DNA from 2 places in the Planifilum fulgidum genome. Region 1 is predicted to be linked to the other one. Evidence: a T-box and tRNA genes for the amino acid it is inferred to sense, from the RefSeq annotation. Region 1 holds a T-box; the other holds one or more tRNA genes.
The links. The T-box of region 1 lies ahead of BM063_RS06480 (valine--tRNA ligase). A T-box ahead of a tRNA ligase gene usually reads a tRNA of that ligase, here a tRNA-Val.

Region 2: it has a tRNA-Val gene. The T-box ahead of BM063_RS06480 (valine--tRNA ligase) is inferred to sense a tRNA for this amino acid. The anticodon was not compared.

The regions. Positions count from the first base shown of each region.
Region 1 covers NZ_FOOK01000008.1:67,442-72,937, forward strand. The annotation lists gene BM063_RS06470 (phosphotransferase) at 1-984, shown strand, start outside; gene BM063_RS17595 (hypothetical protein) at 1,258-1,416, shown strand; T-box leader at 1,479-1,715, shown strand; gene BM063_RS06480 (valine--tRNA ligase) at 1,758-4,409, shown strand; gene BM063_RS06485 (bifunctional folylpolyglutamate synthase/dihydrofolate synthase) at 4,530-5,496, shown strand, end outside.
Region 2 covers NZ_FOOK01000002.1:27,561-33,056, forward strand. The annotation lists gene BM063_RS01095 (DUF1885 family protein) at 7-429, shown strand; gene dinB (DNA polymerase IV) at 604-1,821, shown strand; gene BM063_RS01105 (peptidoglycan DD-metalloendopeptidase family protein) at 1,823-2,950, opposite strand; tRNA gene BM063_RS01110 (tRNA-Val) at 3,098-3,172, opposite strand; tRNA gene BM063_RS01115 (tRNA-Ile) at 3,187-3,262, opposite strand; tRNA gene BM063_RS01120 (tRNA-Asp) at 3,269-3,345, opposite strand; tRNA gene BM063_RS01125 (tRNA-Met) at 3,383-3,458, opposite strand; gene BM063_RS01130 (hypothetical protein) at 3,526-3,723, opposite strand; gene BM063_RS01135 (phosphatidylglycerophosphatase A family protein) at 3,870-4,415, opposite strand; partial or broken gene BM063_RS01140 (YjcG family protein) at 4,634-5,137, shown strand; gene BM063_RS01145 (GNAT family N-acetyltransferase) at 5,190-5,496, shown strand, end outside.

The DNA of each region.
Region 1 (5,496 bases):
GAGACGGAGGACGGGGCTTTCGCTTTGAAAAGAGCTGCCTGTCCGGGGAAGAAACTTTCCTTTTTGCACCGGGTGCTGGAAGAGGCCCGGTCCCAAGGAGTGGACGTCCTGCTGCCGTGGGTTCCCAGCAGGGGAGGACGCCCTTTTTTGGAGGAGCAGGGAAGGGCGTGGTACGCCACGCGCTGGTACGGCGAGGTTTCCGAACCCCGGGAGGCGCCTGCGGAAGAGCTGATCCGGCAACTGGCGATTCTTCACCGGGTTCTGGAGAAGACCGCGGGCGGAGAGAAGGCGTTTCGGTACCGGGCGGAAGGGAAGCTGGTTGAGCGGTGGAGAGATCAAAGGGAGCGGGTTCGGGAATACGGCGGCAAACTGAAGACCCGCGGGTTTGCCTCTCCCTTTGAGCAAATGCTGGGCGATCATGCGGAACTGCTGGATAAGGCCTTTTCCTTTGCCGTCCGGGGAATGGAGCGGTTTGTGGAGACGGAAGGGGGGATTCCTCCCCGTTACACCCTTTGTCACGGCCGGATTCACCCCCACAATCTCCTGAAGGGGGAGCAGGGATGGAAGTGGATCGATTGGGATCACGCCCGGGTGGACAGCCCAACGCGGGATCTCGCCCTGTTTTTCCGGCAATTTTCGAACTCCGCCCAAGGGGGGAGCGGGATTCTTTCCCTCCTTTCGATCTATGAACGGGAGCGCAAACTTGAGCGGAAGGAGAAAAAGCTCCTCGCGCTCTACTTGGCCTATCCCGACGGGATCGGCCAGCTCCTTCGGCTATACCGGAAACCGGGAGGAATGGCGGAAGCCGAGGCGGTCCGTCGCCTGCGGATGGAGTTGGATCGGCTCCACGGGGTGCAGGAGGCGATCGGTGAGCTCTGGCCGAAACGCCCCCTCCGCAAACGGCGGAAAGGCTCACCAGCAGGAGAAAGCATGGCTGTTGCCGCGCTTCGGGGACGGGTTGACAAGAAGGGAAGCGGCGATTGACGGGAAAGTCCCGGGCGAAAGATGCTTCTGGCCAGGGGTTTGCCCGATTTTTTTTTGGATGAATCCGATCGGCTGGAAATTCCGTTTCTTTATAAGAACAAGGCCGCCATTCCGCGGCCCTTCGATTGCGAAACAGCTCGAAAAATCAGCAAAAGGCTGGTTTTCTCTTCCAAAAGATCGAAAAATGTCGGGGAAATTTTTTGTTTTGGCTGGACAAGATGTCGATAAAAGCGCAAAATAAATAGAAAAAGGTTCGCAAGGGAGGCATATCCGGTGGGTATGGTCAAGTCCCTGATGCGAAGCGCCTACCGCGGCCTGCTGTTCATCCTTTTTCTCAGCGTCATGATGCTGGTGACCGTTCTGCTGCTCGCCTTCTTGGCCAATCCGTCGCTGATGTGGGAGAGCGTGCAGGAGGCCTTTCGCATGCCCTAGAGAAAGAACCGTTTGACGAGGAGCTTTTTCCGTTGTAAAATAATTGTTGCCAATTGAATCGGGTAAGTGCGATGAGAGGGAAGAGTAGCCGGTGGCTGCCTTTCCAGAGAGAAGAACCCCCGGGCTGAAAGGTTCTTCAGGCAAAGCCGGTGAAGGTCGCCCTTGAGCAGTCCTTCCGAATCCCGCGAAGGGGTAGTAGGTTGGACCGTTCCCGACGTTAAAGGGGAAAAAGCGCACCGGATCGTCCCGCGATCCGGTGAACAAAGGTGGTACCGCGGAGAACTCCTTCCGTCCTTTGGATGGAAGGAGTTTATTTTTGAGCGAGCAAAGGAGGATGAAGGATGGCGGGAAAAGGGACGGAGCTTCCATCCGCCTATGATCCCAAGCAGACGGAAGAAAAATGGTACGATTACTGGATGAAAGGAGGCTTTTTCCAGGCCGGAAAAGATCCGTCCAAGCCTCCCTTCACCATCGTGATTCCTCCGCCCAATGTTACGGGGAACCTGCACATCGGCCATGCTTTGAACAACACCTTGCAGGACATCCTGATCCGCTGGAAGCGAATGCAAGGATACGATGTTCTGTGGCTTCCGGGAATGGACCATGCCGGAATCGCCACCCAGTCCCGGGTGGAGGCCAAGCTGCGGGAGGAGGGAATCTCCCGCCACGACTTGGGACGGGAAAAGTTTCTGGAGAGGGTCTGGGAGTGGAAGGAGCATTACGCGGGGGTCATCCGCGAGCAATGGAAAAAGATGGGACTCTCCCTGGATTATTCCCGGGAGCGCTTCACCATGGACGAAGGCTTGTCCCGGGCCGTCAGGGAAGTGTTTGTCCGCCTGTATGAAAAGGGATTGATCTACCGGGGCAAATATATCATCAACTGGGATCCGGAAGCCCGGACCGCCCTGTCGGATATCGAAGTGATTCATAAGGAAGTGCAGGGCAAGCTGTATCACCTGCGGTATCCGCTGAAGGACGGCAGCGGGTACATCCAGATTGCCACCACCCGGCCGGAGACCATGCTGGCGGATACGGCGGTGGCGGTCCATCCCGAGGATGACCGCTACAAGCACCTGGTGGGCAAAACGGTGATTTTGCCCATCATCGGCCGGGAAATCCCGATCGTGGCCGATAAGTACGTGGATCCCGAGTTCGGCAGCGGTGCGCTCAAGGTGACTCCCGCCCACGATCCCAACGACTTTGAGATCGGCATGCGCCACAATCTGCCGCAGGTCCTGGTGATGGACGAGGAGGGCAGGATGAACGAAAACGCCGGTCCCTACAAGGGGCTGGACCGCTTTGAATGCCGCAAGCGAATCGTGAAGGACCTGGAAGAGGCGGGCGTGCTGGTCAAGGTCGAGGATCATGTGCATTCGGTCGGACACAGTGAGCGTTCCGGCGCCGTGGTGGAGCCGATCCTCTCCACCCAGTGGTTCGTGCGGATGAAACCCCTGGCGGAGAGAGCGATCGCCCACACCAAAAGCGGCGAGGGAGTCCGTTTCGTACCCGAGCGGTTTGAGAAGATTTATCTCCACTGGATCGAGAACGTGCGGGATTGGTGCATTTCCCGACAGCTGTGGTGGGGTCACCGCATTCCGGCCTGGCACTGCGGGGACTGCGGCGAAATCACCGTTTCCCGGGAGACCCCTGAAAGGTGCTCCCACTGCGGAAGCACATCCCTTGAGCAGGATCCCGACGTGCTGGACACTTGGTTCAGTTCGGCCCTGTGGCCCTTTTCCACGATGGGCTGGCCGGAGGAGACCGAGGACTTGCGCCGCTACTATCCGACGGATGTGCTCGTCACCGGCTACGACATCATTTACTTCTGGGTGGCCCGCATGATTTTCACCGCCCTGGAGTTTACCGGAAAGAAGCCCTTTAAAGAGGTGCTGATCACCGGAATCGTCCGGGATGCGGATGGGCGCAAGATGTCCAAATCCCTGGGCAACGGCGTGGACCCGCTGGAAGTGATTGAAAAATACGGGACCGACGCGATGCGGTTCATGCTGTCCACCGGGTGCACTCCCGGAAACGACCAGCGTTTCCGCTGGGAGCGGGTGGAGTCGGCCCGCAACTTCGCCAACAAGATCTGGAACGCGTCCCGCTTTGCGCTGATGCATTTGGCGGAGGCGAGGAAGGAGGATCTGGCCCTGTCCGGCCCCTTCTCGGTTTCCGACCGCTGGATTCTCCACCGGTTGAACGAAACGATCGCCGAAGTGACCCGCCACTTGAACCGGTACGATTTCGGGGAAGCCGGCCGGGTCCTGTACCACTTTATCTGGGATGAGTTCTGCGACTGGTACATCGAATTCTCCAAGCTCTTCCTCTACGGGGAGGATGAGGAGGCCAAGCGCGTCACCCGGGCGGTCCTCTGCCATGTGCTGGACCGATCCCTGCGCCTGCTTCATCCCTTCATGCCCTTCATCACGGAGGAAATTTGGCAGAAGCTTCCCGGAACCGGCCCCAGCATTTCGGTGGCGGAATGGCCGGTGGCCGACGAGTCTCTCCAAGCTCCCGACGCGGTCAAGGAAATGCGGATTCTGATCGATGTGATCCGGTCCGTGCGCAACATCCGGTCCGAAATGGAGATTCCGCCCAAAAGGAAGATCACCCTGCTGATCCGCACCGAACCGGAGGTCCACGCCGCAATCCGGGACAACGAATCGGCCATCTGCCGGTTGTGCGGCGCGGAAAAGGTGACGGCGGGCCCCGATGTCACCCGTCCCGACAAGGCGATGACGGCGGTGGTGTCCGGCGCCGAAGTGTTCCTCCCCCTGGAGGGGATGATCGACATCGAAGAGACGATCGCCCGCCTGGAGAAGGAGCTGAAAAAGCTCGATTACGAAGTGGAGCGGGTGGAGAAGAAACTTTCCAACCCCGGGTTCGTCCAGAAGGCTCCGGCCCACATCGTCGAGGGAGAAAGGCGGAAAGGGGAGGAATACCGGGAGAGAAGGGAGAAGGTTTTGGCCCGTCTGCGGGAGCTGAAAGGGTAGGGAGCGGCAGCCTCCCTGCCCTTTTTTCCGAAAAACCTTTCTTGATCGGCCGAAGGATCCCCGTTATCATGAAAAGGGTAAACGCAGTTTGAAGCATTGAGGAAAGGGATCGAGGGCAAGATGGCTCAAGAGCGGTTTGTCACCAAAGAGGACGTGTTCAATTGGATGGAACAGGGATGCGCTTCGGGGATTCAGCCGGGGCTGGAACGGATGAACTGGGCCCTCGAGCGGCTGGGGCACCCCGAGAGGCGCCTGAAATTTATCCATATCGCGGGGACAAACGGCAAGGGGTCCACCGCGGCCATGATTGCGCAGGTCCTGAAGAAAGCCGGATATTCCACGGGGATGTTCGTCTCCCCCTATGTGACGGAATGGAATGAGCGGATCTCCGTGGACGGGCGCCCCATCCCGGAATCTTCCTTTGTCCGCTGGGCGGAACAGCTTCGCCCGCTGGCGGAGGAGATGGACCGGGAAGTGGGAAAACCCACCCCCTTTGAATTTTGGACGCTTTTGGCCCTTTGCTATTTCGCCCGGGAGGCGGTGCCCTGGTTTGTGGTGTGGGAGGCGGGACTGGGGGGCCGTTTGGATTCCACCAACGTGGTTTTCCCCCTTGTCTCCGTCATCACCAACGTTGGTCTGGATCATATACATTTATTGGGGAACACTCCGGGCAAAATCGCGGAGGAAAAAGCGGGAATCATCAAGCCGGGCGTGCCGGTGGTGAGCGGGGCGGAGGACCCGGACGCCATCTCTGTGATTGAGAAGCGGGCGAAGGAAAACAAGAGCGATCTTTATCTCCTGCACCGCGATTTCTGGGCGGAGATCCTCGAGTCGGGGCCCGGAGGACAGCGTCTCCGGTTCGGAAACGTGTACCGGACCCTGTCGGATCTGCAGCTGCCCCTTCATGGGGAACATCAGGTGAAAAACGCGGCGGTCGCCCTGATGACCCTGGATCTGTTGCGGCAATTTTACGCCGCCGTGCTGGAGGACGAGGACATTCGGGAGGGGCTGTCCGCCACGGTTTGGCCCGGACGGTTGGAAAAGGCGGCCGATCGGCCGGACATCTGGCTGGACGGGGCGCATAACC
Region 2 (5,496 bases), on a different contig from region 1:
GAAAACATGGACAACCGCGCATGGATTCGGTTGGTGGAAAATTCGACGCAGACGGAGGTCTCCCTGGAGGACGTCAAGGAGCGATTGGAGCGGTACGTGGACATGGCTTCCCGCACCGGACGCCAGCTGGGCTGGTCTTACGAGGAGGCCGCCTTTCCCTATACGATGGAGGAGCGGACGGAAAACGGAAACAGCTGGCTGATCCTCAAGGGGAAAGATCCCAAGATGTACCGCGGCCTGATCATCGGCGTCAAGCAGGAAGCCGCCGAAAAAGGAGGCCACCACACCATCCAGATCCTCCTTCCTCCCGGCGCCACCCACGGGGACAAGTCAAAGGCCAATGAATTTTGCCGCTACCTCGCCAAGGCGTTCCAGGGGGAGCTTCGCCTGTTTAACGGCCGGATTATGTATTTTTACCCCCGAAAATGACCCGAAAAACCCTTCCGCCGCTTCCCCGCCGACGGGCCGTCGCCCGTCGCTTCTTTTTTTTCAGACTGTTCGGTCACCCAAACCCGCGCCTCCACCTGCAAAATCTTCCTCTTCTCATCGGTGCCAAAAGCGGGTATCCTATAATAGGAACACTTGTTCGGAGGTGTGCGGGGCATGGCGCGAAGGCGAACCGTTCTGTTGGCGGATATGAACGCCTTTTACGCCAGTGTGGAGCAGGCCTTCAATCCTTCCTTGCGAAACCGTCCGGTCATCGTGTGCGGCGACCCTTCCCGGAGGCACGGCATCGTGCTGGCCGCTTCCTACGAAGCAAAGGCCTACGGAGTGGAAACCGGAATGCCCGTATTCGAGGCGAAGCGGCTTTGCCCCCCGGCCGAGCTGGTTCCTCCCCGCATGGCCACCTATCTTCGCGTGTCATCGCAGATCGTGGACATTCTGCACCAGTTTTCCCCGCTTGTGGAGCCGTTTTCCGTCGATGAAGCCTTTGTGGAACTCACCGGATGCGAAAAGCTGTTCGGAGACGGAATCCAGGCGGCTCGCCGCATCAAGGAACGAATCCTGCGGGAGACGGGAATTCGCTGTTCCATCGGGGTGGGCCCCAACAAACTGTTGGCCAAAATGGCCGCAGAAATGAAAAAGCCGGACGGGCTCACCGTCCTGACGGAACAAGACGTCCCCGAGCGGCTGTGGCCCCTTCCGGTCGTCCGGCTGTTCGGCGTCGGTCCGCGAATCTCCCGACACCTGCAGCGAATGGGCATCCGCACCATCGGAGATCTGGCCCAGGCGGATCCCGCCAGGCTCGAGCAGCGCTTCGGCATCATCGGCCGGGTTCTGCACTGCTCGGCCCGGGGCATCGATCCCAGTCCGGTCGATCCCCGCAGCCTGGATAAAAACCGGTCCATCGGTCATCAATTCACCCTGCCGCGGGATTACACGCGGGAGAGCGACCTTCGGACCGTCCTGCGCGAACTGGCGGAGGAAGTGGCCTCCCGGGCCCGCAAAGCCGGCTATACGGGCCGGACGGTCTCCCTCACCCTCCGGAGCTTCGATTTTGGTTCCGTCCACCGCTCCCTCACCCTTTCCGAACCCACGAACATCGGCCGGAAGATGTTTGAAGCGGCGGTGATCCTCCTCCGGCGCCACTGGGATCACCGGCCCGTCCGCCTGATCGGAATCACCTTGAGCAACCTGTCCTCCGACCGGATGATGCAAATGGACCTGTTCGGAAAGCGGGAAAGAGAGCAGCGGTTGGCGGAGGCCATCGACGCCATCCGCAACCGGTTCGGAACGACCAGCATCTTCTGGGCCCGCTCCCTCACCGGAGCCAGCGTCTTCGTCGACCGGGCCGGCAAAATCGGAGGACACCGCATCTGATCTACCGGTCCAGGACGCTTTGGAGAATGTGGCGGCGCTCCGCGGGGGTGAAGCCCTCCCAAAGCCACTCGCCGTAAATGAGCAGGTCCAGGTGGAGGTGCATCCCCGCATTGCTGCGTTTCACCCCGTCGCTGGTGCCCGAGTTCCCCACATAACCGATGACTTCTCCCTTTTTCACCCTTTTTCCGACGGTGATGTCGCCCTGAATGCTGCTCAGGTGGCAATACCGGGAGAGAACCCCCTTTTCGTGCTGGATCCATACGGACCGTCCCCGCATCTTGTCGAGGATGTATTGCGGCGTCTGTCCCTCGTTTTGAACGCCGATCGAAAGATAGCGGTTCCGCTCCGCCTCCGACATCTCCTGATAGTCGTGGTCGGCGCGGACAACCACCCCGTCCGCCACCGCAAGCACCGGCGTCCGGGAATCGATGGAAATCCCGCTGGTCCAGCTGAAATAATCCAGCCCCTCATGAACTCCGTTCCGGTAGGGGCGGGGAGCGCCGGGAAGGTGGGAATCCTTCGTGCTCACCCGGGCGCCCTGAATCGGAGTGTCCAGAAAAGACAGGTAATCGATCAAAGCGCGGGCGTCCCCCTTGGGGATTTCCCGCCGCCCGGTTTCCGCCATGGCCGGAACCGAGGCGTTTTGTTCGATGAGGGCGCGGTCTTCGCGGATTTCCACCTGCCTTCCCAACCCTTCCTCCACCACGACGGCGGGGATCCGTATCTCTCCCTTGCGGATAATGGGATATGCCTCCACGGGAAGATAAACGCCGTTACGGCTCAGCACGGGCGCTTCCCTCAACATGGTCAGTTGGACCTTGCCCTGGCGAATCGTGAGAACCCCTTCCCGGGCATCATACTCGTAATCGATTCGCAGCTTCTCCTTCAGGTCGGACAGCCGGAAGGTGACAATTCCCTCTTCCTTCCGGAAGGGAACCTCCACCTTGGCGGACAGCCTTTCCTCCTTTTCCGGCTTCTCCGGGCGGGGAGGAGGGGAAGCCGTCTGCTCTTGCGGCTTCACCGGTTCGCGATGCCACGGCAGGTGCTGATTCAAGAGATTAAACGGAACAAACAGCCACAAAAAAACAACGAGAATCGCCACCGCGACGAGTAAACTAGGTTTGCCCATGGGGATCTCCTTACCCGAGTTTTATCCCTCTCATTTTAACACAGTCCGGATGCGCCGACCAGAAATCTCCTTTCCAGAAAACGGAATGCGGAAAGGCGCGCGAAAAGAAAAAAAGCAAAAGCACCTCGCAAGCGAGGTGCTTTTTGATGGTGGGCAGTATAGGACTCGAACCTATGGCCTCTTCCGTGTCAAGGAAGCGCTCTCCCTCTGAGCTAACTGCCCAAAACGGTGGATCATGGTGGGCCCAACAGGACTCGAACCTGTGACCAATCGGTTATGAGCCGACCGCTCTACCAACTGAGCTATAGGCCCACATCCTGGCGGAGCTGACGGGATTCGAACCCGCGATCTCCTGCGTGACAGGCAGGCATGTTAGGCCTCTACACCACAGCTCCGCGGGAACGGGCTGATCGCCCGCTTCTCCCATGCATTTGGTTGCGGGGGCAGGACTTGAACCTGCGACCTTCGGGTTATGAGCCCGACGAGCTACCGACTGCTCCACCCCGCGCCGAAGACTTCAAGTGAAGGACAGCTATAAATATACACCATGTGAACGAATAATGCAAGGGGTTTTTTTAATTTTTTTTGCTTCCTTTTTCATCCTTGCGCCAGATGTAACGGACCCCGTAGCGCCCGCCCTTGGAGCGGAAAACCTCCACCTCCGCCGGACTGTCGTATCCGTAAACCCACCAGTCCTCCGTCATCCGCGCGGCCAGACATCGGGCTTGAAAGCGGGAATCGTACAATTTGGCCCAGTAAATCCAGCAGCTCATGGTCTCCACTCCTTCGGGATGAACGAAATCCGCTTTCTCCACAAAATAGTGTGTCTACCCGATGCCGGTTTCATGCCGCCCGGTCCCTTGCGCTTTAATGAAACGCATTCGCTCCGTTTTTCCCGCCCCGGCGGTCTTGGGTCCGATCAGCCAGCGCTTCTGTCCCTCAACTCCTCCGCCTCCAGCTGCTCCTCCTCATCCCTCAGCCGGTGGGCCAAGCGGCTGGAAGCCGAAGCGGCGATGCTGGCCACCAAGTCGTCCAAAAACGTGTGGACTTTCCCGTTCTTCTTGGTGTCCAACCTACCGATGACCCCGATCTTGTGTTTGTCCAGATGGCCGAAGGTGGTGACGGCAATGCTGCCGTAACCGAAAACCGAACCCAGGGCCAGGGTTTCATCGCAGCCAAACAGTCCCTCATCCCCTTCGACGAGCGATTGAAGGGGTTCGGACAATGCCTTTTTTTCCGCCAATTGATCCAATTCGATCCCGACGAGAATCGCATGCTGGATCTCCCTTTTCTCCAGGACCGCCAGCACGCTCTCGATGCAATGATCCAGCGTCAAAGTCTCGCAATAGGGAGCCTGCATCCGGTAAACGATCTCGGCAATCTCCTCGATCGTCACTCCCCGTTCTCTCAGCCGCCTCAAGGCGGCCTCCTTCACTTCCCGGCTGTGAACGCGTCTTTTTTCCATCCCATTCACTCCTTTCCCTCCATGATACCACAATTCGGATCGGATATGTTTCAATCCATCCGGATCTTTATCCCGCCGAATTGCCGAGGTATAATAAAAATGATTGCCTTTTTTCTGTCGAAGACTGCCCTGAAAGCCAGAAACGGCTGAGGGGCCCCGGCGCCTTTGTCCCCGACAATTTTTTTCGGCATAATCCTTTCACATAAAGGAGGAATCCCATGAAATACGGAATCGCCATTTTTCCGCAAAAAAAGGTGCAAGATGTGGCCAACTCGTTCCGGAAACGGTATGATCCCCGCTACACGCTGATCCAACCGCACATCACCCTGAAGGAAGCCTTTGAACTGGAAGAGGAAAAATTGCCTGAAGTCGTGGAACATCTGGAAAGGGTCGCCGCAGAAACCGCTCCTTTCACCATTCATTTCCACAAGGTCAGCACCTTCCATCCCATCACCAACGTGATTTACTTGGCGTTGACCGACAACGAACCGGTGACCAGACTCCACGAAAAAATCAATTCGGACCCCATCTACCACAAAAGCCGGTTCGACTACACCCCGCACCTTACCATCGGACAGGAGCTGTCCGACGATGAGCTGCACGACATCTACGGCAGCCTGCGGTTGAAGAAATTCGATCTGACGAGCCTCGTCGATCGCTTTCACCTGCTGTATCAACTGGAAAACGAGTCCTGGACCGTCTATCAAAGCTTCCTGCTCAGGGGAAAAACTGATCCTTCCCTCGGGGAAAGACCATGCGGGGAGGACGGGCAACATGGAGATCCGGGTCATCACGGCGAAAAAGGAAGAGGAAAAAAACGCCGCCCTCGCCCTGCGACGGGACGTATTCGTCAGGGAACAGCAGGTTCCCGAATCGCTGGAGCAGGATGAGTGGGATGAAACCGCCACCCATTTTCTAGCTTATGTTTCGGACGCCGCGGTGGGCACCGCCCGCTTTCGCCTCATCGCTCCAAAGGTGGCCAAAGTGGAAAGGGTGGCCGTCCTCCCCCGTTACCGCGGGCGAGGAATCGGCCGCGCGCTGATGGAAACGGTCGAACGCCACGCCGCCGAATCGGGGGTTT